4 regions of the Tolypothrix sp. PCC 7601 genome follow, and region 2 is predicted to be linked to each of the others. Evidence: riboswitches for the same ligand, from Rfam matches in the RefSeq annotation. Region 2 holds a riboswitch; each other region holds the start of a gene.

Region 1 (6,102 bases), 4.2 Mb from region 2:
TCTTGATAAAGAGCTAACTTATCTAGATTTGGTTTCCCCTCCGGTAATAAATTTTCTCCATCTACCAAAGGATTAGGTAACAAAATCGTCATCAATTGTTCATTCGCACCATTCCAAAACTGAATACCCCAACTTCTAGGATTTCCTTCTGGGTTAAACCGCCGATAAAAAGCAGCACGAGAAACTAAACGTTGCTTCCTCACTTCCACAGGAGTTTTACACAAAGGGCCGCCAAAATTAGTATCAATACATAAATGTAAATGCCATCCCTCAGTAGCCACCGTCAAATAGCCATCATAGAGAATACAAAGCTTTGGTGGTGCATTAAATTCCAATTCTAAAACACTACCTTGAACAATATGAGCAATCCCAACCTGCTGCCAATTCTGTTCAAACAAAGTATAAACTAACGATGCTAAAACATCACTCCCACAATCAAAATATTCATACTCAATAAACCCCCCCGTAGCTAAATCTTCCTTAACTACCTCATTAACTGGTGTCACCCAACAATTAAACTCACTCATTTATAACTCTCCTTTGCGTGAAAAAACTCTTTAAAACCGAGAACTCAACCCAACCTGAAAAACCCTCCCCCCATCAGGATAACCAGGAAACAACTGATAACGCTGATCAAACAGATTATCCAAACTCCCAGTTAAAATTAAACTATCACTAATAGGTACACGCATCTTTAAATCAAAAGTAGTATACCCCGAAAGAAACTCCGTATTAATATTATTAGTAGGATACCCATTTAAAGAATTCATCAACACACCAAAATACCAACCTTTAGCATTTTCATAAGACACACCCAAATTTAATTTATCTGCACCTGCAAACCGCAACTCCTTATCAATTTCCGCCGGATTAGCACTTGCTAAAATACGCGGATCGTTCGCCGTATAATTAACAAAAGTATAAACATTCCTCGCTATTTGTAAATTTAACGAAGCCTCAATTCCCGTAGTTTCTACTAACCCGATATTTTCCCAAGTTCCTGTATTACCATTTACAGGTGGGATTAAACTTTTGAAGGCAATTGTATCAGAAACAAGGTTTCTAAAAAATGTCAGCCTCAACAAACCAATATTCCCTAACTTTTGGTCAATCCCCACATCAAAACTATCTCCTTGTTCTGGCTTGAGGTCAGGATTACCAATGTTAGTAGGATTAGTATTAAATAAATTAGCTATGGTTGGAGCGCGGAAGTTTCTGATATAGTTAGCTCGGAGTGTAGTTGAATCTGATACCGCTAACTTTGCCCCTACAGATGGCGAAGTAAACGAACCATTGACCAAACTACTAAAATCTTGCCGCACTCCCAAATTCATACTAAAACTAGGAGAAAAGTTAATTTCATATCTCCCAAAAATTGCCCCTTGACCTATAGCATCATCATAATTTTCTCTGGTAATATTTGTTCCATAATTAAATGTGGTGTTGCGTACATTGGTATTCCGATAATCAAAGCCATAAACTAAGGTCTGATTCTTCGCAATGTTCCAGTTATGGGTAACTTGAAGACCATAGGAATCTTGTTTGGTATCAAAGCGGTTTTGGGATGTAATTGCGCCACTGCGATTATCAAAACGAGTGTTGAGAAAATCAGCGTAAACTCTCGCTGTTAAAAGTGAATCATCGCCGCTACCTAATTTGGAGTTCCAGGTTAAATCAGTGAGAACTTGGTCTGTGTATTTACGATTATTATCGGTGAGAGTGTTAAAAAATCCCTGTCCAAATTGAGGTACAGGAATGGGTACGCCTCCTGGTACTCCCTGTTCTTTACCTAAATATAAGGTGGAGAGAGTTAAGGTGTTACGTTTTCCTAAATTTGCTTCTAATTTGACATTAAAGTTATTAAAGAGTGCGTCATTATTCGTTCTTGTCCCCTCAAAGTTAGCTTCAGGAATACGAAAGCGATAATTATTTTGTGCTTGAGTCCGGCTATATCCAACTAACCAAGATATATCACCGGATTTTCCACTATTTTGAATACTTTGTTGGTTCAATCCATAGGAACCAAAATTAACTTTGGTGTCTGTGGTAATTTGCTCTGTAGGACGACGGGTAACAATATTAATTACCCCACCTATTGCATCTGAACCATAAAGAGTTGAACCACCTCCGGGTAAGACTTCGACTCTTTCAATATTGTTCGTGGTAAATTCTGATAAATCGAAACCACCACCACCTAAATTATTAATTGGTCTACCATCCAATAAGATTAAGACTTGTCCGGTATTAGAACCGCGAATAAATTGGCCACTTAAAGCGTTTACTTCTGTCCCAACTGTACCGTCACCTAAAATACCAGGAAGAAATCGCAGTGCTTCTCTGACAGTTCTTGCACCTTGCGCTTCCATTTCTTCGCCGGTAATGACATACACCGGACGGGTGGAATCTTTGACTGTTCCCTCGCGGCGAAAAGGGGAAAATACAGGTTCATTGAGGAGTTTGTCAATAACTGTCAGTTCAATATCTGGTTCTTTCTCTTCTGCTTGTGCAATTTCTGTGGCGATGATGCTGGAATTTTCCCACAGCATCCCTGTGGTGATAGTCACGCTAGAGATGATAAGTTGAGTTCCCCATCTGGCGATAAGTTGATTACGCATTGGTAATTTCAGCCACCTGTATAACTAAAAAAATTGGTCGTGAGTGAAGATGAGAGGTTTTTTGCAAAAACTCTCAGCCAGGAGGAAAATATGATAATGATTATTATTATCATTTTGGACAGCAATTTACAAGAGATTAGGGGCGGGTTTACAGATATGTATCGATGATGAACAGGGATATTGCTTCACCTGCCCCTACTACTGGTGTTGGATTAAGGGACTTCCAATTAAAAAAATATCCCATTGCTATTGTTGACTGTTGACGGTTCACGGTTAACAGTCAACAGTGAACGGAATAATTTATTTTTTGGAGTTTCCTAACAGCAATTACGGTGGAATTTTGCCCATTTACTGAGGGGTGGTATTTTAGCTAAGATGCCTGTTTTTAAAGCTTCTGGACGTTCTGACCAAGGTAGTAAACCATTGGGGTTTGTGTAGTATTGAATAGCACATTGCAGAATAGCAGATGCATTATCATCGACTGCTAAATTGCCAAAAAGATAGGTGAGTTTCTCTTGTGCTTGGAAGGCGATAACGCAAGCATGACTGCAAGCACTCATACATTCAACACCTTGAATGGAGAATTGATTTTGCAATTCCCAATCTTGTGCAAGTTGTTGCAGTTGCTGTAATAGCAGATGTCCGCCACTTTCACCAACCCGCTTGCCATCTTGCCACACACTAGCGCAGGTTGTGCAGACGAATAAAGTATGTTGTTTGTTGTTCATTAATTTTGAAATATTGCTGATGAAGACAAGAAATGCACACTAGAGTTGTCAGGTTGGCGTGTAGTATGGGTGCAAACCTGCCTAGATATCATGTAAATATGCGAAGGCCAAGGTTAGGATACAAATGGGTTTTCAGGCTTGTATCTATAACCTTGTGTCAGTATGAATATTTGTAGGTAAAAGTCTACAATCTCATAGCAATTGCGATCGCGTGGCTTGGATCTGCAACTATGAGAAAGTGACACTTCTTAATGAAAAGAGTATTAGCAAAGTTCATCTGTACCTCGCAGATGGGAGTTGGTGGTAATTTCGGCGGGCATTCTGACTTTGAAGCAAGAACTTCATTACAGCTGCGGGACAGTGCTGGATTTACACCAGTCTTTCCCCGTTACCTCTGATGGCTGCTCCCCATTAGAACCGAATTGATACTGGAGGAATAATACCACAGCAATGAGCTAAATTGCGCCAGCTACTTAAAAGTAATCCACAATTTACCAAAATTAGTAAAATCGTAGACTGAGAAAGGTCAATTATATACCTTGTTTATCAATCCATTAATCCTGATGTTAATGTTTAATCGGAATTTCAATCACAAATTCTGTACCTTGTCCGGGTTGGGAAGAACATCTAAGCTGACCATGATGTTTTTCAACTACTATTTGATAGCTGATAGATAACCCCAAGCCTGTACCTTTCCCTACTTCTTTTGTAGTAAAAAATGGTTCAAAAATACGAGTTCTGATTTCTTCGGGAATGCCTAAGCCATTATCAGCTATTTTAATGACAATGTGGCTATTTAAGGTTTGCGTACTAATCCAAATATTTAAAGGAGTATTTGGAGGCTCTATTGATGAATGTAAATATCTCTTATTTATGTTTTTAAATTTTTCTTCTAAAGCATCAACGCTATTACTCAAGAGATTCATTATCACTTGATTGATTTGCGCGGGATAGCATTCAACTAAAGGTAAAATGCCATATTCTTTCACAATAGAAATTGGTGGGCGCTCTTTATGATTTTTGAAGCGATGTCCTAAGATGAGCAAAGTACTATCTAAGCCTTCATGAATATCGACTAACTTCAATTCACCTTCATCTGTACGCGAGAAGTTTCGCAATGATAGTACAATCTGGTCGATTCTGTCGGTGCCTATCTTCATTGAATCGATAGTTTTGGGTAAATCTTTGATGATAAATTCCAATTCTTTACGATTAATTTGTTTCTGAATCTCTGGAAATAATGAATCATGTTGCCAATAAAGATTGACAACTTTCAAGAGTTCGTCAGTATACTCATTTAAATGTACAAGATTACCAGAAATAAAAGTTACAGGATTGTTTATTTCATGAGCAACTCCAGCAATTAATTGCCCTAAACCAGCCATTTTTTCGCCTTGAATTAAACGCGATTGAGTTTGTTTTAATTCCTGTAGAGCTTGAGTTAATTCTAAAGTTTGACGTTTGGTTTGCTCAAGTAATTCTCCTTGTTGAAGTGCAATCCCTAATTGCACGCCTACTTGCGCCAGTAAATTAATTTCTTCATCTTTCCAATAACGGGGTTGGGAATTTTGATAAGCAACTAATAATCCCCATAATTTTTCTCCTTGACGAATCGGCACAAAAGTTTCGTTACGAGGAAGTTCATTATCGTCATCAGTACTAGCAAAGTCTTCGATGATCATTGGTTGGGCTTGTGTCATCGGTTTCCAACCATCCTTGAAAGAATCGGCTACAAATTTACCACTCCAATCTGAGTTAAAGCGGTAGATAGCAATCCGCTCAACTTCTAGTAACTCGAGAACTGCTTGAGTAGTAGTTTTAAAAATAGTTTGAATATCGAGAGATTGCCGAATTTTATCAATAGTTGCAGCTAGCAATTTTTGCCTTTCCATAGCTTTTTCTCGTTCTTTAGCTTCTGCTAACTGAACTGCTTGCATTTGAAACTGCTTTAAATAAGAATCTTGTTTTAAGGCTACTCCTAATTGTTCGGCTATTTGACTGACAAATTCAATTTCTGAAGTTTGCCAATTGCGAGGTGCGTCACATTGATGAATGCAAAGTAATCCCCAGAGTTCACCTTGCTTTAACAGAGGTGCAACCATATTGGCACGCACTTGGAATCTGGCTAAGATTTTGATATAGCAGTCTTTAAATTTTTCTTGATAAATATCTGCAACTGTATTAACTCGACCTTGGGCGTAAAGGGAAGCAAATTGTTCGCTAAAACAATGATCATAAACTTTTTCTTTGATTGCAGAAATAAAATCGGGAGCTACATCTTCGTAGATAAATTCTCCTGCCCAATCTGATAAAGGATCGAAGCGGAAAACACCAACTCGGCTAGCTTTTAGCAGTTGTCGCACTTCGCTAACAGAAGTTTGAAAGATTTTCTCTAAATCTAAAGATTCACGAATTCTGGCAATTACACCAGTTAATGTTTTTTGCTGTTCTGTTTGGTATCTTGCTTCTAATAAAAGTTCGTTATGTCGTAAAGCGACTCCTAAATTTTCCCCAATTTGGCTGACAAATTCAATTTCTGAAGCTTGCCAATTGCGCGGATTACGACATTGATGCACACACAGTAAGCCCCATAAAGTGCCTCGTTTGAGTAAAGGAACTACCAGTTGAGCGCGCACCTGAAATTTGCTGAGAATTGCTAGATGAGCTTCACTTAATCCCTCTGTGAAAATATCCGCGATCGCTTTGACTTTTCCTTGTTGATAATAAGTCGTAAATTGTTCTCCAAAGGAATTGTCGGA
Region 2 (6,102 bases):
CAGATCCCGGTTTGTCCTGGTATGACCACTGCGAAGCACCTAGTACGTTGGCAGAATTTGCCTTCTAGTTGTGTAAGTAGACCGGATGATTTTAATTTTCAATAAAAAGGACAATCTACCATGAATCGTGAAGAACTTTTGCAAGAGACCGTGCAACCAATTGACATTAAAGCTTTTGATGTTGTTGGCTTGGTGGAAGCAATGAGTAAGACAGCTTTCCAAGCTCGAAATTTGGGGCGGGCAGCGAAAATTTACGATGCAATGCTGCAAGATAAAGAATGCACGATTATTCTGTGTTTAGCTGGGTCTTTATTTAGTGCTGGACTGAAGGGAATAGTCCACGATTTAATTACTCACAATATGGTAGATGCAATTGTTTCTACCGGAGCTAACATTGTTGACCAAGATTTCTTTGAAGCGTTGGGTTATCGTCATTATGTCGGCGATCCCTTTGCTGATGATGAGGTGCTAAGACAGCAACGCATAGACCGCATATATGACACCTATATTGATGAGGATCAACTGCGGGTATGTGATATGACTATTGCCGAAATCGCCGAAGGGTTAGAGAAACGTCCCTATTCTTCACGAGAATTTATTCAGGAAATGGGGGCTTATTTGGAACGTCGGGGAAACTATGGTCAATCTGTGGTGCAAGCCGCTTATCAACACCAAGTACCAATTTTTGTCCCTGCTTTTAGTGACTGTTCGGCTGGGTTTGGTTTAGTGCATCATCAATGGAATTCCCCAGAATCTCATGTGACGATTGACTCAGTGAGAGACTTTCGGGAGTTGACCCAGTGTAAACTAGCTTCTAATTACACTGGCTTGGTAATGATTGGTGGCGGTGTACCGAAAAACTTTGCTCAGGATACGGTGGTAGCTGCGGAATTGCTGGGATTTGAAACGAGTATGCACAAGTATACAATTCAAGTCACTGTCGCTGATGAGCGCGATGGTGCTTTATCTGGTTCTACTCTTAAAGAGGCTCATTCTTGGGGGAAGGTAGATAAAGCTACTGAACAGATGGTTTTTTCTGAGGCGACTGTGGCTTTACCATTAATTGCGGGGTATGCCTATGGTAAAGGTAATTGGCGCGATCGCCAACCACATCATTTAGCTGAGTTGTTCACCAAACCTCAACCCAAGGTAGCAACTGTGTAGAGATTTTTAGGGGGTAAATTTACCCCCTGTCCCATGACAAACATAACTTGAATATTAGCTATAGCTTGTTGTGTTACCCTTCATCTTGGCAACAAGATGAAGTTTGTATTTATCTCTTGTGTCAGATAACACAAATAAGTGTTCAACTTATGGTAGAAATTGTTTGTTTTTCTGGTGTAAATTCTTTGATTTTTTTACGTAACTCTTTGTATCGTTAGGAAGACGATGATTATATAAAGTTTTTTTAAGATGGGAGGCGACATAGATAAAGTACAAACACGAAATCAAAAAGGCGACGAATTATGCAAGAAATCAAAGAAGTAAAAGGAAGCCAGGATTTACTTCCAGAAATTAAAGAGCCTTACTATTACGCTGGTACTCGTTGGAGATGGGGTTTCCAACCAAGTGCAGAGATTTGGAACGGACGCTTGGCGATGATTGGTTTCTTTGCAACTGCACTGTTTGAAATCCTTAATAAAGATGGGCTTCTTGGAGGACTGTTTTGGGGATTTTTCCAATAAAAAAGTAATGCTGCTCTATATTACTGGATTGTAGAATCACAAAAATCCTCATCTTTCAGAGAATTTAGTTTAAACAAATATGCTCAAATATTGCGCTCTATTAATGATATTAACTCTCATGAATAGAGCGTAAAAATTTTATTAGTTTATCCTCATCTGGATATTCCCACACTCTGTTTTGACACTAAATTTTAAATCTATTAAATGAATTGTCTAGATTGAAATTTAAACTCACTTTATGAATATACTTGTGAACTATTTTGAACCTTTTCTGATAACCACTGATACCAACTCTCTAACCCAGTTCCAGTTAACGCTGAAACTTGAAAAACCTGAATTTGAGGATTAACCTGCTGGGCATATTCTATGCAACGCTGAACGTCAAACTGCACATGAGGTAGTAAATCAATTTCAATTGAATAAATTTACTTGAAGTCTTGGTCATAACAGCCAGGACTTCTTTAATGTCATGAAATCTTAAAATAAAAGTGGCTGTTAACTAAAACTCTATCTTGTATTATTTTCCTGATTATGATGTACAATGGGTCGATAAGTCGGTTCTAGTGGGGAACAGCCACTAGAGGAAACGGGGAAAGTCCGGTGCGAATCCGGCGCTGTCCCGCAGCTGTAATCAAGGTTTACCTTGTGAGTCAGAATGCCCGCCGAAGTTGACTTGTAAATTTTGTACATCTGCGAGGCACGGATGATTTATTACATGGCGATCGCTAAATCTGATATTTTGAAAGCACCGCACATTAAAACGCTACAAATGGCGGCTTTCCACGAAATACGTAATTAATATTAAATTTCAATTAGTAATTACTTTTGTGAATATTCAGGTATTTCTTTTACTTTGAAACCTGAAATATTTTCAACGAGGTATGGCACAAAATTTCCATCGTTATATCTAGCGATAACTTCTCTGTATTTTCGTTAAATTCTGACTCGGTTAATCATCATGCCGAAATATTATCTTCACCGGACTGGGAAGATTCCTACTGCTGTTCATCCTTTTGTCAAACAAACAGGTTTTAGAGAAGATCAGCAGCAACCCTTTCTAAATTTAAGGCAAATAATTCGAGGTTGGCAAAAAATTGCAAGTTCAACCTATGGAAAGATTTCTCTGATGATCTCTCGTCTAATTCGGGATGAACCATGAATCAATTCAAAATTCAAAATTCAAAATTCAAAATTAAATACAGCCACTGACAAGGGGGAGGCAGTCTCGTGGGCGGGTTTCCCGACTTGAGAGAACTGGCGTTGGGGTTTATACCCGCTTTGTGAGAGAAGGATTCTTTCGCCCACAAGGGGCGAGGGTTTTCATAAACAAATCAATGTCTATCAACTGTTAGCTACATAGAAAGCTTTCACAACAATGTCAACTTTATTAGTTTATTTTGTAATTGGTTCTCTTATCGTTTTACTAATTGGAATTGCAGCTTATTTCGTAACGGCTCGTAAGTATCAATCCTCAGCCACAGTCGCTAATTCCTATGACCAATGGACGCTTGACGGCATCCTAGAATTTTACTGGGGCGAACACATTCACCTCGGTCACTACGGTTCGCCACCAAGACGCAAGGATTTTTTGGCTGCTAAATCTGACTTTGTACACGAAATGGTTAAATGGGGTGGTTTAGATAAATTACCTCCTGGTACTACCGTCTTAGATGTTGGCTGTGGGATTGGGGGTAGCAGCCGGATTTTAGCGCGAGATTATGGATTTGCTGTCACAGGAATTACCATCAGCCCACAGCAGGTGAAACGCGCCCAGGAGTTAACACCCCAAGAACTAAACGCCCAGTTTGCAGTCGATGATGCAATGGCATTGTCGTTTCCAGATGCCAGTTTTGATGTAGTTTGGTCAATCGAAGCAGGCCCCCACATGCCCGATAAAGCCGTTTTTGCCAGAGAATTAATACGGGTGCTAAAGCCTGGTGGAATTTTGGTTGTCGCTGACTGGAATCAAAGGGATGACCGCCAAAAGCCGCTAAATTTCTGGGAGAAACCAGTAATGCGACAACTGCTAGATCAGTGGTCTCATCCAGCTTTTTCTAGCATTGAGGGATTCTCCGAACTGTTGGCAGCTACAGGATTAGTGGAAGGAGAGGTAATTACGGCTGATTGGACGCAAGCAACCCTTCCTTCTTGGTTAGATTCGATTTGGCAAGGAGTGGTTCGCCCAAGCGGATTTCTGCGTTTTGGACTGTCTGGTTTCATCAAATCTGTGCGCGAAGTGCCGACGTTTTTATTGATGCGTTTAGCCTTTGGTGCAGGACTGTGCCGATTTGGAATGTTCCGTGCTGTGCGGGCAAATTCACGTACAGAATTGAGGGATAGAAACTTTGTTCAGGAAAATCCCTCAAGTTTAGTTGGGTAGCGATACTTGCGGTGGGCTGCGTCTACGCATGATGACTAATGCGTGAGTTCTCAGCAATCACCCCATCACAAAATCTATCTAATACATGATATCTGCGTAAAACTTCTTTTTTGTAATCGCTCCTTTAATCAACAAACAACTTATTTATATGCACAAAATTCCCGTCACAGTCATTACAGGATTTCTCGGCGCAGGCAAAACTACGTTAATTCGTCACTTACTGCAAAACAACGAAGGACGACGGATTGCTGTTTTGGTAAATGAATTTGGGGAAATGGGCATTGATGGCGAACTATTGCGTGATTGCCGAGTTTGTGATGATGAAGAAGACCCCAACAGTAATATTGTGGAACTCACCAACGGTTGCTTGTGCTGCACAGTGCAAGAGGAATTCTTACCAGCAATGCAAGAATTACTCAAGCGACGCGATCGCCTAGACTGTATGTTGATTGAAACCTCTGGACTAGCATTACCAAAACCATTGGTGCAAGCATTTCGCTGGCCAGAGATTCGCACAGGTGCTACAGTGGACGGCGTAATCACTGTGGTGGATTGCGAAGCCTTAGCCAGCGATCGATATGTAGGCGATTTAGCAGCCCTCTTAGCCCAGCGACAAGCCGACTCTAGCCTAGAACACGAAACACCGATTGAGGAATTGTTTGAAGATCAGCTAGCTTGTGCTGACTTGGTGTTGCTGACTAAAAGCGATCGCGTTGACGAACAAACCCAAGTGAGAGTGCAGGATTGGTTAAAGCAGAACTTACCTCCTGGTGTAAAAGTCATTCCTTGCCAGGATGGTAAAATCAGTAGCAATTTATTACTCGGTTTTAACGCTGCGGTAGAAGATAACTTAGATAGTCGTCCCAGTCACCACGATACTGAAGAAGACCACGAACATGATGACGGGATTAATGCAGTGCAACTAATATTAGACCAAGCATTTGAGCCGTCTTTTTTGGTTAAACGTTTGCAAACATTAGTGCAACAGCAAGAAATTTATCGAATTAAGGGATTTGTAGCAGTTCCGAACAAAGCCATGCGTTTAGTATTACAAGGTGTCGGTAATCGATTTGACTACTTTTACGACCGTCCTTGGCAAAACAGCGAACTCCGTCAAACGCGATTAGTGTTAATTGGTCGAGAACTGGATCGAGTTCGTATTGAGTCAGTGGTGTTGGGGGAGGAAGTCGGTGCGACCATCTAATTGTGTTTGGCAAGGAAATTTTGGCTACTGGCAAAACAGCTTTATCCATAACAATATATTGGTAATCGGTTACACAGCATGGAAAGGATTTCAGTCATTTGGGCGGGGAGTTGTCTTATGTGATGTAGATATTCAAGTGACTCATCCTACAATTACGAGCCTGGATACAGTTAAGTTCACCCTGCAATTTCTCCCCTTGAATTTGATTGGATTTTACCTGCAAACATTTCAGGATAGCGGATTGATATCACAATCAATCTGTTCATCCATGATTTCATCAATTTCCCCAACAGTTGCAACATACAATCCCTATCAAGATATTCTTTTGGTGCTAAAGGCTGAACATCAAATTGAAGTTAATTTTTTACACAAACTAAAAATTACTCCACCTGATTGCTACGAACAAGTTTGCACGCGTTGGTCAGAATTTAAACCAAGCCTAATACCCTAGAAAGTACACAGTATTTTTAAAAGTAGGAGTATAATCGATTGCTATCTCTCCGCCAAGTAGTTATTAAATATATAAAAACAGGAAAAATCTCCTGTTTGGGTATCAAATTAATGGAAGAAATACAAGGGAAAAAATTCCGCATTCCCCTACTAAGTCGAGAGAAAATTAACTTTAATTGCCAACCTACTTCTAGGACAATTGCATGAATAAATTTCTGACAAATTTAACAACTAAATCCGCAGCTTTGATGTCTCTAGCTTCATTGGTCATGACCAATAAAGTGACCACAGCTGGTCAGCCAGTAAATCCCCAACCAGTAGACCGTCCTGATGCTGCTACTACACCAGTATCCGCATCAGACCAAAGAGCTTGTGCCAGACAT
Region 3 (6,102 bases), 150 kb from region 2:
TGGTTTCTCTGCTAAAGATGTTAGCCCAAATTCAACTAAGGCTTGCTCAACTCTTAATTGAATTTCTGATGTCGGCAAACCTAAATTACATAAACCATAGGAAATATCTTCTTCCACAGTAGCCGCTACTAATTGTTGCTCTGGATCTTGAAATATTAAGCCGACTTTTTGCCTTAAATTACTGAGATAATGACGGTTATAATTAAAGGCTTCACCTCGCCACCGTACATTTCCCGAGTTGGGTTTATATAAACCATTAGCTAATAAAAATAGGGTAGTCTTACCACAACCGTTTTGACCAATTAATGCACATTTTTTGTGTTTAGGTACTCTCAGAGTTAAACCATTGAGAGCCGATTGCTGTGAGCCTGAATATTTATAATATACTTGCTCAAATTCGAGTAAATATTCCTGCATCTTGAGACAATTGTAATGCGATTAATAATGCACAGCCAAAAATTGCTTCTATGATATATCGCGGTTGTGGACGATAGCGATGAGGATGCCATACTCGGAATTCATCTTGAAAACCGCGTGTTTCTAATCCTAAAGAGAATTGATTATATTGTTGTAGAGTTCGTTGTAATAACTGCCCAATCAGTAATGCTAAACTTTTCATACTAATGCGCCAAGTACGGTAGCCATCACGAGATTGTTGAGCAGTCCACAACTCATGAGATGTTCTCAACAGAATAAAAATAAACCGATACATCAGCAACAAAAGTTCTGTCAAAAGCACAGGACATCCAATGCGGCGCAAAGTTTGTAATATTTCTGTGAAAGGAACAGTTAACATTAAGAAATATAGGCAAGAAATAGAAGCTAATGCTCTGGTAAAAATTGCTAATGCCTGTTCGCTACCACTGCGGCTAATGTAGATATAATATTGTCCAAATGTTAATCCTGACCATGAATCTGGTAATACACTAGCTAAATCTGCAATAGAGATGCTATTGAGTATCAGTGCTGGTAAACTGGTTAACCAAAAAAAACTGGCAACTATTAATAATTTTAAGTAAATACCACCAGGAATTTTAGCGTAGATAACTATCCAAATACCCATCCACAAAGCAATGAGAATTTGGCCTAATGGATGGGTAAAAAGGGAGATAACAAGAGTAGCGATCGCAAAAATTATTTTATGTTCTGGTGGTATATGTCTGAGTCGGTTGGTGTAGGCTAAACTGTCTAGTTGCAGCGTCATTCTTGATCTCTTTGCTGTTGCGAACGTCCTCTATATAAGCCAATAGCGTAACCAATAACTCCCGCACCTAAAGCTGCTTGGGATGCAAATAATAAACTTTCTATCTCTTTGCTAGGTGGTTGAAATAAGGGTTGAAACCAAGGTTCATATCCTGGTTTTACTTGACTAATGGCCTTTTGAGCTTCGCCATCGGAACCACCGAATTCGGCATCGCGTGCTAATATTAACGGCGCAATTGCTAAACCAATAACTGCAAGCACCAATAACCAGTTATGCCATCCCTTATGAGACTGTTTCATTAGTTTGGGGTTCCTGTTTAATTAATTTCAATAATTCTAATTCTTGAGGATTGTATGATTGTAGCCAGTTCCACACTAGGACTGTCAGCAAACCCTCACTAATTGCCAAGGGTACTTGAGTAATCGCAAAAATTCCTGCAAATTTGGTAAATGAAGCAATAAAGCCACCCACAGGTGCAGGAAAAGCTAGAGCTAACTGGAAAGAAGTAATAATGTAAGTGAGTAAGTCTGCTAAAGCGGCTGCTAAAAATATGGCGATTCTTTGTTTACCAGTTAGCCGCATCGTCAGTTGATATACCCAGTAAGCTGCAAATGGCCCCGCGATCGCCATTGAAAAAGCATTTGCTCCCAATGTTGTCAAACCGCCATGTGCAAGTAACAAAGCTTGAAATAGCAGCACCAAGCTACCTAAAACTGACATGGCTAAGGGGCCAAATAAGACTGCTCCTAAGCCTGTGCCTGTAGGATGGGAACAGCTACCTGTAACAGAAGGCAGTTTTAAAGCTGATAACACGAATGTAAAAGCACCTGCTAACCCCAAGAGTAATTTCAGCTGCGGGTTAGCTTGCGTAATCCGAGTTAGCGATCGCAATCCTAAAACAAAAAACGGTAAGGCGACTACCCACCAAAAAATTGCCCACTGCACTGGTAAAAAGCCTTCCATAATGTGCATCGCATAGGCAGGTTTGGGTAAGCCTACTATAAAGTACAAGCTGCCTAATGCTAATAAAACTAAATGTAGCTTAACGCGATTTTTTCTCATTTTGATGTTTCAGCAGAGTTCAAATAGTATCCAAATTCTTACTAATTAGCTAGAGCAACTAGATTTATGCCACATAAATCTAGTTGGTAGCAGTACAACTTTACATTAGTCAAAATTGCCACATAGTTATACTGGCTACACAGCTATAGGCATCTTGATACTTTTGGTATTTAGCTACTGATAAAAGCTGGCTCAATTTTTTAAATAAATCCATAGTTGTTAAGTAATACAGTGTAGGCAATCAAAATTCGTTGAGCGATCGCTACTCTGGTATTTAACAAACAATATCCGCCGCTTTGTTGGCAGATCTGGATAAATCATTTGACAAAATACTAAATAAGACCGCATCTGTACCTCGCAGATGTGTTTCCACAAAAATAACTAATAGGCGGGCATTCTGACTTACTCAATAAGAGATTACAGCTGCGGGACAGCGCCGGATTTACACCGAACTTTCCCCCTTACGTCTGATGGGTGCTATTCATCAGAACCCATTAAATTAAGACAAAGTATATCATTAGGGAATCATTAATAATTCGTAATTCGTAATTCGTAATTAAAAATTAGAAATCTTATATATTCAGGCATATTCTTTAGATTCATTCTCAGCTAATTCTCTAGGTTCATAGTGACGACATCCTTGACATGGGCCATTGGGATTCACAGCACAGCGAATATGACCGGATCGAGCATTAAATTTGCAGCTAATATCGCCAACCAGATAACCTACGCCTTCTAAATAGTAGCGATCGCCTTCAATCTGCCTAATTTGTCTTGCTCTCAGCCTGGAGCCATTAATAGCGGCTTGTCTCATCCTTAACCTCGTCCGTAGATGAGTTTTACGGATGATCCATAAAGAGAACAGGGAGGGTAAGAAACCAATGGCGATTACCAAAAGAGTTTTTAACACTTTTTCCTTACCTCGTTTTCGTGAGTGCAAATCTTAGGGCAGTTTCAGCTTTGCGCCTTGCCAGTAGGATAGTTTTTCCTGACTAACAATAGCAAGTGGCACTGCGACCTCTAATTTAGAGGTATCGAGTACCACTTTAATCAGCATAGCTTTTACAGTTTATTGGTTGGGCTGTAGTTGCACCTTCATAACTTTAAGATTTGTTGATGGGCATGGGGCATGGGGCATTGGGCATTGGGTACGGGACGCACTTATGACTGCGATCGCAATTCTTTGCTACGGCTTTGCTGGCGCAGTTGTTGCGCTAGCTGTTGCGCTTCTTTTTCGGCTTGAAATAAATCGATTTTGCGGGTTGTGAGAATAAATGACTCATCTGACTGTTGTCTCACCCAAGGGATAGCCAATGGTAAATACTGACAAGTGCTTTGATGCGGCTTGCTTTTTTCTTGCAATTTGCTGGCGATCGCTTTGAATTCTAAAATCATCGCTTCTAACTGTGCAGCCATTTGATTGATGCATTGCCCTTGGGATAATAAACGCTCCCACTCATCACTTATATTGTCTTTTGGCAATTGCAATGGTGCGATCGCTGTTTTTGCTGCTTTTGTGGGAAATGGCACAATCGCCAGGTTAGGTGTTGTTTTGTATTCTTCCATACTTTTTAACAAGACTAACTAGCTGTTAAGGCATTTTAACAGGTTATTAGTACAAAAATACTACTTTAGTTTTGGTGAAGTTGTAAACAAAAATTACTGTGTGGAGTCAGCCTGAATTGAGAATGTAGTTCCAATACTACAAGGGTGAGAATTTTAAATTCAAAATTTGGTGTGGGGAACAAGTTAAAGAATCAGGTTTAAAGATTTGCTTTTTAAATGGCAAATATTAAATGTGGTGCTGCCTTGTAAAGTTATATTCTGAATTTATCGGGTTAATAAAAAGATTTTTAATAACTGAAACTGATAACATCCACAGCCAAATAAATTAATGATTGTCAAATTGATTGTATTTGCTATAATTTACTCGCCATTCTTCAAGATTGTCTATAGTTATAGATTTAGTTATGACATTGGCATCGTTACCACGCCAATCTATTTCTGGATCGGTTGTAAAAACGCCACATTCTAATTGGTCATTTCTAATATTCCAGTATTCACTAAATCGACTTTTTAAGGTAATAACTTGGTCAAAAACCTTGTTTCTATGCTTATTCCTTCTTTTTCGTTCGGTTGCACCTGTAGCTTCTGTGTCAATAAATTTAGTTTCTATTAAAAATAGATTCCCGCGATTTGTCAAATAGACAAAATCACATTTTCCTAAATCAGTGTAATCTGCAATGGGCGATTTTTCAAATAATAATAATTCTGAGCAAGAAGGAAATAATTTACTCAGGTTCAGGAATAAATAAGCTTGTAATAGCAGTTCTTTATCATAAGGGAAAAAAAGCACCCCCTCAAAAAATTTTTTGATATCTTCTTGAGTTTGAGGTTGTATTTTTCTACAATATGATACAAATTTATGTAGCTCAGTTACCATCATCAAGTCTGATCTCCTTCCCCTGATTATTGCCTATATGGCATGGCATCAAAAGATACCATGCAAAAGAGGAAGTTATCATCCGCAGAAGTAACCAAAAAATTTAAATCGATTGTCGTTTGTCTAAGGCTATCTACTGTTGACGCTGTAGTAAATCATATGTCAAGCTAGTCCAGCAATTATCCGTATAATAACTGGAAGTACATCATAAATCAAACTTGATGAACCTCTAGTGTTGTATCTTTAACTACTAGTCAAAGGTTTAATTTGAGCTGGGAATCTCGCATTTTGGAGAGCAATCACAGCACTGAGAGAATCTTGTACCCAAAATTGCCTACCAAAGCGGACTAGCTGCCGAGAATTCCCTGACTGCACAACTCCAATTACAGGAATTTTGGCTTTTTCCTTTTCGCCAGCTTGTTCTTTTAAAACATTTCTTAAGCGATCGCGTTCTTCAATGTTGACTGCTTGCATGGGGGTGAGTTCGACCATAATTAGTTTGACTGTTTCAACTTGTTCGGCATCTTCCACAATAAATTGCGTTTGGTCATCTCTGCGGTCTACTTTACCCCAAATAATCAATCTTGCATCCACTTGCAGTAAAGAACTAATCCGTTCATAGTTTTTAGGAAAAACAACGGCTTCTGACTGGGAAGTTAAATCTTCGATTTGTAAAATTGCCATTGGATCGCCTTTTTTGGTGATTACTTTTTTCACCCCGTTAAGCATGACAACTGCACAAATCATCATGTCATCTCGTTGTTCGCCTAGTTGGGAAAGATTAATTGGCGCTAATACCAAAGACGATTGCTTAATTGATTTAAGAGGATGATCTGATACATAAAAACCCAAGAGTTCTTTTTCCATCCGTAATTTTTCTTGAGGAGGAAAATCAGAAACAGGTTGAGATTTCGGGGCAATTTCAAAAGCATTATTGCCGTTTTTATTATTTGTAGCAGCAAAACCGCCTAATAAATCAAAAATACTGCCCTGTCCACTAGCTCTGTCTTTAGCGCGCGATTGTGCCCAATCATATACTAGGGGCAAATCTTGGGTTAACTGCTGACGGTTGGGTTGGATTTTGTCAAAAGCACCACAAGAGATGAGTGACTCCAAAGTGCGGCGGTTAACAGCACGTAAATCTATGCGATCGCAAAAATCCCCCAGGGATTTAAACTCGCCGCTTTCTTCCCTAGCTTCCAGAATACAGGCGATCGCATTCTGTCCCACATTTCGCACTGCAGAAAATCCAAATAAAATTTTATCTGCTGCTGGCGTAAAATCCACCCCAGAGCGATTAATATCTGGCGGTTCGATTTGAATACCCATACTCATACAAGTGGCAATATATTTTTGCACCTTGTCGGTATCACCACTGTTAGCAGTCAACAGT
Region 4 (6,102 bases), 3.7 Mb from region 2:
CAGAAGGCGCATATTATTCGTGATGACAAGGAAGCGATCGCGATCGCCCATGAATTAGCAGCTGAGTTTGCCAAGGGCGACTCAGAACGCGACCAAACTCGGCGTTTACCTGCCGAAGAAGTGCAGAAGTTCTCGCAAAGCGGATTATGGGGAATTACAGTCCCGAAAGAATATGGCGGTGCTTTTGTCTCAAACGTCACCTTAGCAGAAGTAATTAAAATCATCTCCGAAGCCGATTCTAGCCTCGGACAAATTCCCCAAAATCACCTCTACATGGTGGAAGCAGTCAGGTTGGATGGTACGGATGATCAAAAGAAATTCTTCTTTGATTTAGTATTACAAGGCAAACGCTTTGGTAACGCCTTCTCGGAAATTGGCACCAAGTCTGTCACCGATGTGCAAACCAAATTAACACCAGATGCTTCTGACTACGTACTCAACGGACGCAAATACTACTCGGCTGGCGCATTACTAGCCCATTGGGTTCCTGTGATTGCCAGCAACCCGGATGGTAAAACAGTAGTAGCATTTGTGGAGAGAGATGCCGAAGGACTGACTCTACTCGATGACTGGACAAGCTTTGGACAGCGTACCACAGCTAGCGGTACTACCATTATTGAAAATGTCAAAGTCAAGGCAGAACACGTCATACCGCACTATTTAGCCTTTGAGAGAGCAACACCAATGGGTGCGATCGCTCAAATCATCCAAGCCGCAGTAGACGTGGGAATTGCCAAAGCCGCAGTCCGTGACACCATTCACTTTGTCCGTAACCATACCCGTCCTTGGGTTGATAGTAATTTAGAAAAAGGCTACGAAGACCCCCTGACACTATACGAATTTGGTAACGTGCAGATTCAAGTCCACGCTGCTGAAGCTTTGCTGCGTCGTGCAGGCGAATTTCTGGATATCGCCAACGAGTCAGGCTTAGAAGAACCCAAAGTAGTTGAAGCCTCAATTGCAGTTGCAGAAGTCAAAGCCTTAGCCACCGAAGCCGCAATCCTAGCTACCAACAAGTTATTTGAACTAGCAGGTACTAAATCCACATTAGAGGAATTCAACTACAATCGCCACTGGCGAAATGCCCGCGCTCACACACTCCATGATCCCGTCCGTTGGAAATACTACGCTGTTGGTAACTACTTCCTCAATGGTGTCTATCCCCCGCGCCATCCTTGGCTGTAATTATCCCATTCTCTATTGGGGTGAAGCATTCAGAGGGAATTTTTACAGAATGTTTTGCCCTAATATCCTGCTTTTTTCACTCTCCGGGAGGGTAATCCCTAGAAGCCTCATCAGGTAATCCATACAAGCTATCCTAATAGTGTTGTATTTGTTATTAGAAAAAATCTTGTTAACCCTTGGTAGATAAAAGCTCGCATAATTCAGAAATGGCAAATGTTTTCGGAGAGTGACAGCACAGGGATAGAACGGATTTGTAGAAGCTCATCTTTTTCTAAACGTTACAAATTACTCAACAACCAAGCCACAACATCTTCTACATTACTTACTTGCTCACCTGGCGGTATAGCTGGACGCTTTACCATCACAACTTCGATACCAAGTTCTCGCGCCGCAATAATTTTGGCATAAGTAGCATCACCACCACTATTTTTGCTAACGATGGTATCTATTTTGTGGTGAATGAGAATTTCTCGTTCATTATCTAAAGCAAAAGGGCCGCGATCGCACAATACCAAACCCGGCGGAGTTAAAGCATCAGGGCTAGGCGGATCAATTACCCGCATCAAAAACCAAATCCCTTCTAGATGTGCAAAGGCGCTGAGTTCTTGTCTACCAACAGTCAAAAATACTCGTTGTGCTTGATTAGAAAGTGCTGCGGCTGCATCAGTAATGCTATCAACTTCAATCCAGCGATCGCCATTTACCTTTTCCCAAGCAGGACGATTGAACAGCAACCTAGGGATACCAACCTCAGCAGTAGCCGCCGCCGCATTCCAAGAAATTTGGCTAGCAAAAGGATGGGTAGCATCAATGACAAAATCAATACTCATCTCTTGCAAATAGCTAACCAAACCCGCCACACCACCAAACCCACCAATTCGCACATTTCCAGACGGAATCGACGGTTGACGAGTACGACCAGCCAAAGATGCGATCGCCTCAACTCCTGGGATAGTAGCAACTCTTACAGCTATTTCCGCCGCATCTCCCGTCCCACCTAAAATTAAAACTTTGGCATTTGGCATTTGTCATTTGGCATTTGTCATTTGTCATTTATCATTTGTCATTTGTCATTTGTCATTTGTCATTTGTCATTTGTCATTTGTCATTTGTCATTTGGTAATGGGTAATTGGGTGTTTGGTGTTTGGTGTTTGGTGTTTGGTGTTTGGTATTGTCTCCCTCATCTCCCTCATCCCCCTCATCCCCCTCATCTCCCTTTCCCCAGTCCCCAATCTCCTCATCTCCCAATGGGGGGAATCTTCGCCAAAATCCCCTTTTTCAAGGCTGCTGGGCGTTCTGACCAGGGCAGTAAACCATCAGGCTTGCTGTAGTATTGACTAGCGCATTCCAGCACCGCAGATGCACAATCATCCACTGCCAAATCACCAAACAGATATGTAGTTTTACCTTGTGCAGCAAAGGCGACAACGCAGGAACGGTTACAAGCACTCATGCATTCCACTTGCTGAATGGGAAACTTATCTCGCAACTCCCAATCTTGTGCTAGAAATTCTAGTTTTTGTAATAGTTTTTCCCCACCACTCTCGCCTACACGCTTTCCTTCTTGCCAAACACTGGCACAGGTTTTGCAAACAAATAGAGTATGGGAAGATTCACCCAAATTACTCGCAGAAATATTCACAGCAGTCATCTGTACCTCGCAGATGTGAGAACAAAACAATCAACTTTGGTGGGCGTTCTGACTTACACAATTGAGAAATTGCGACTACAAAATCTTGCACATCTCAAATTGCTTCACAGTTGCGGGACAGTGCCGGATTTACACCGAACTTTCCCCGTTACCTCTGATGACTGATCCCCATCAGAACCAAGTGACCTGTTCGATCATACACAACTCTGCGCCCCTGTGTGTTCACTCTTTGAAAGTGCTGAGTTCTACAAAAATAAAAGACTAGTTACTCAACAAAAAACAGAACAATAATTTTGGAGGGGGTTTGGGGGACGCAACCGTCACCCAATCGGGGGTTTGGGGGAGAATCCCCCAATTCTGCTGGCTTGTTTAACAAGTATTAATCGCTAATGATCTTAACCCAAGCGTATTGAACCATACTGTTCATAGAGACTGTGTTGAACAACATAAAAAAATCCCACGCCTACAAGACTTGGGAATTTAGCTTTTATATTCAATTCAGTCATTAAAATCTTAAACCTACACCACCTTGCAAAGAAAAAGCAGTACCACCACCATTGCGGTAGGCATCAAAAGCGATAATCGCGTTACCAAAAAGTACAGTGTTGCTATTAGGAACTGTGTAATCAATTCCTGGTTGCAAAGCAAAACTAATCTTATTCCCCACTGGAGAAGGATCGTCACCACTAGCTAACGCCAATCCTGCACCCAAGTAGGCATCAGTTTGCCAGTTGATAGGGACATCGTAAGAAACCGTAGGCACAATTGCTGTACCATGACCAATCAAAGCTTGGGCACGAAAAGAAATCGGTGATTCTAAAAGCTTATAACGAAAAGCCACCACCCCACCAATTTGCGCCCCATCACTTAATCCTACAGAAGGGCCCACACCAACATAACTACCATAAGCAACTTGAGCTTGTGCTGGTTGACTGCTTGTAGCCATATTCAACAGCGAACTAGCGCCCAGAACTACAACCAAAGACCGGAGATGCTTCATTGCCCGTTTCCTCACACCATTTAAAATTTTAATGGCTCCTTTTAATACCTATGTTATCGCTGATGTTGGGCATTGGGCATAGGGCATGGGGCATTGGGCATTGGGTAATGGGTAATTGGTAATTGGGATTTGTTATTTTTTTGTCTCCCTCATCCCCAATACCCAGTCACCAGTCCCCAACCCTACGGACAACGCGGATGAATCCCGCCTTGGGTGCAAATGTAAGCAAGCTGTTTGGAATCTAAGTTTTTGGCTTGAGAAAAATCAACTCCTTGCACTACAGCAGAAACGGAACCTTTAGATGGTGTTTGGACAAATTCATCTGCTGGGTCTTGTTTGCTGGGTGAAAGAACTGCATTCTTAAAATCAGCACCAGCAACGTTTGCACCCCGTAAATCAACAAGGCTCAAATCAGCATTTTGCAAGTTGGCGTTTTCCATTTGAGCAGAACGCAACACTGCACCAGTCATCCGAGTAGCACTTAAATTCGCATTGCTGAGATTGACACGTTCTAAATCAGCGCCAGATAAATCTGAGCCTTGCCAATCGGTTTTGGTTAAGTTGGCATAGGATAACTGAGTGCCTATAGCTACTACACGACCTAAACGAGCAGCATATAAATCAGCTTCGTTGAGTTTGGCATCGCCTAAATCTGCCCCTGTTAAGCTAGCATTTTCTAATACTGCGCCACGCAAATCGGCTCCCACTAGCTGGGCGCTGCTGAGATTAGCATTAATTAAACGGGCATCAGATAAGTTGGCTCGGTTGAGAGTGGCGCGGCTCAAATCGCTACGGTTCAACATTACACGGCTGAGATTAGCATCGGTGAGATTGGCTTGCTTCATCTGCACCTGAGTTAAATCAGCGATGACATCGTCGTAGGTGTCCCAGCGTCCATCTTCACCAACACTGCGAAAACGACTGCCTTTAAAGCTAGCTTGATTGAGATTGGCAGATTTGAATTTAATTCCAGATAAATCAACGTTGTCTAAGACTAAGTTGAACGAGGAATTTTCTCCAGAACCGACGACACCTAATTGGCTGCGACTCAAATCAATGCCGTTGCTTTGACCACTGTAAACAGCGAGAATTTTGTTGATGGCTTTTTGATTGAGTTGTAATCTCTGGACTGCATTAGTACCTGCAGCTCCCATTTCCCCAGCAATAATTTGATTTTGAGTTTTTAGCTCAGGTAAAGCTTTAATCCCAATATTTGCCAAAGCTTGTTGTATTGTATCTACTAGCATAGGGTTGGTTTCTTTAACTAGTAGATCTGCTAAAAATTTAACTGCTTGGGGATCGTTGAGAGTACCCATAGCCACAATTGCACTGCGGCGTTCTTCAACAGTAGCAAATGAGCTAGAGTTCAGCTGTTTTACGAGTTCTAGAAACTGTTGGCCGTTGATTTGCTGCGATTTGCGCTGTGTTTCTTGAGTTTGGATGTAGACTTGAGTCCCGACTAAAGTGGTTAATACAGCTACCATACTCACCAGTGTGACACCCATCAATGTGAGATTAGGATTACGCCGAATTAGTGCCACTAGGGGATGTGCTGGTGTATTGTCTGATGCCGTGGCTCCTTGTTGATCATCCGCTAATGACTCAGCATCGCTGCTGACAGCGGCTTGACTTTCGCGGCTAGCATCTGAGAAGGAAGCTGGTAAAGGGCGAGTGGCATCTACTGTATGAGTACCTGCCAAAATATCATGTATTGCCCGTCGCCCATTTTTTGCAGGTAAGCCAATTCCTTCAGAGGCGATCGCTAATAAGGCCAAAACTGCGAAAATTCCTAAGTTAGGAAAAGCTAAACTATAGCGCCACAGCAGATAGGCTACAGATAACGGTACAGTCCAACGTCCTAGTCCTTCGCGGATTACCACAGCACCAAAACCCGGCGCTGTGCCTTGCTCGTTCACCACTTTAATCCCAAATCGACGTTTGGGAATGGTGCTACCTGTTTTTGCGAGTAAAAATAACTGCCATGTCGAAAGTGTCACAGGCCCTAATAAAGCTAGGCTCCACAAAATATTAGTGGGCCAAGCTACGTTACGAATACCATAGCTCACAGGTAAAGCCAAAGGCCTTGCGATCGCTCTTTCTGTTACCACTAAAACCGGATTCAGCGGTACACGGTTCAAATCACTTCTGGAATTGGCATACACTCCCAAGCCGAAGGGAACCAAACCACTGGCAACCACCAGCGTCATTTCTGTTGCCCAAGCTGCAAAGCGCTTGCTTAATAATGGCAGAGAACTCGATTTTTCT

Evidence for each region. A riboswitch is a leader RNA that binds a small molecule or an ion and turns the genes downstream of it on or off. The one in region 2 is predicted to bind cobalamin.
Region 1: it holds a riboswitch for cobalamin, as region 2 does, so the genes downstream of both, HG267_RS29965 (DUF1636 family protein) here and HG267_RS13305 (hypothetical protein) in region 2, are expected to answer to the same signal.
Region 3: it holds a riboswitch for cobalamin, as region 2 does, so the genes downstream of both, HG267_RS13890 (energy-coupling factor ABC transporter permease) here and HG267_RS13305 (hypothetical protein) in region 2, are expected to answer to the same signal.
Region 4: it holds a riboswitch for cobalamin, as region 2 does, so the genes downstream of both, HG267_RS34745 (DUF1636 domain-containing protein) here and HG267_RS13305 (hypothetical protein) in region 2, are expected to answer to the same signal.

Annotation. Positions count from the first base shown of each region.
Region 1 covers NZ_CP064879.1:7,381,254-7,387,355, reverse strand. Annotated here, with positions in the region: gene HG267_RS29975 ((2Fe-2S) ferredoxin domain-containing protein) at 1-527, opposite strand, end outside; gene HG267_RS29970 (TonB-dependent receptor plug domain-containing protein) at 558-2,615, opposite strand; gene HG267_RS29965 (DUF1636 family protein) at 2,933-3,343, opposite strand; cobalamin riboswitch at 3,637-3,780, opposite strand; gene HG267_RS29960 (GAF domain-containing protein) at 3,910-6,102, opposite strand, start outside.
Region 2 covers NZ_CP064879.1:3,167,914-3,174,015, reverse strand. Annotated here, with positions in the region: gene HG267_RS13320 (1,9-bis(guanidino)-5-aza-nonane synthase) at 121-1,164, shown strand; gene HG267_RS13315 (chlorophyll a/b-binding protein) at 1,467-1,685, shown strand; partial or broken gene HG267_RS13310 (hydrogenase accessory protein HypB) at 1,922-2,098, opposite strand; cobalamin riboswitch at 2,224-2,367, shown strand; gene HG267_RS13305 (hypothetical protein) at 2,644-2,844, shown strand; gene HG267_RS13300 (methyltransferase domain-containing protein) at 3,061-4,065, shown strand; gene cobW (cobalamin biosynthesis protein CobW) at 4,214-5,269, shown strand; gene HG267_RS13290 (hypothetical protein) at 5,256-5,720, shown strand; gene HG267_RS13285 (hypothetical protein) at 5,923-6,102, shown strand, end outside.
Region 3 covers NZ_CP064879.1:3,313,685-3,319,786, reverse strand. Annotated here, with positions in the region: gene HG267_RS13905 (energy-coupling factor ABC transporter ATP-binding protein) at 1-417, opposite strand, end outside; gene cbiQ (cobalt ECF transporter T component CbiQ) at 392-1,204, opposite strand; gene HG267_RS13895 (energy-coupling factor ABC transporter substrate-binding protein) at 1,201-1,503, opposite strand; gene HG267_RS13890 (energy-coupling factor ABC transporter permease) at 1,487-2,266, opposite strand; cobalamin riboswitch at 2,636-2,776, opposite strand; gene HG267_RS13885 (DUF6464 family protein) at 2,847-3,176, opposite strand; gene HG267_RS13880 (hypothetical protein) at 3,428-3,832, opposite strand; gene HG267_RS13875 (hypothetical protein) at 4,158-4,712, opposite strand; gene HG267_RS13870 (OB-fold nucleic acid binding domain-containing protein) at 4,953-6,102, opposite strand, start outside.
Region 4 covers NZ_CP064879.1:8,551,458-8,557,559, reverse strand. Annotated here, with positions in the region: gene HG267_RS34760 (SfnB family sulfur acquisition oxidoreductase) at 1-1,185, shown strand, start outside; gene HG267_RS34755 (cobalt-precorrin-6A reductase) at 1,464-2,210, opposite strand; gene HG267_RS34750 (hypothetical protein) at 2,291-2,434, opposite strand; gene HG267_RS34745 (DUF1636 domain-containing protein) at 2,424-2,837, opposite strand; cobalamin riboswitch at 2,858-3,034, opposite strand; gene HG267_RS34740 (hypothetical protein) at 3,343-3,837, opposite strand; gene HG267_RS34735 (pentapeptide repeat-containing protein) at 4,020-6,102, opposite strand, start outside.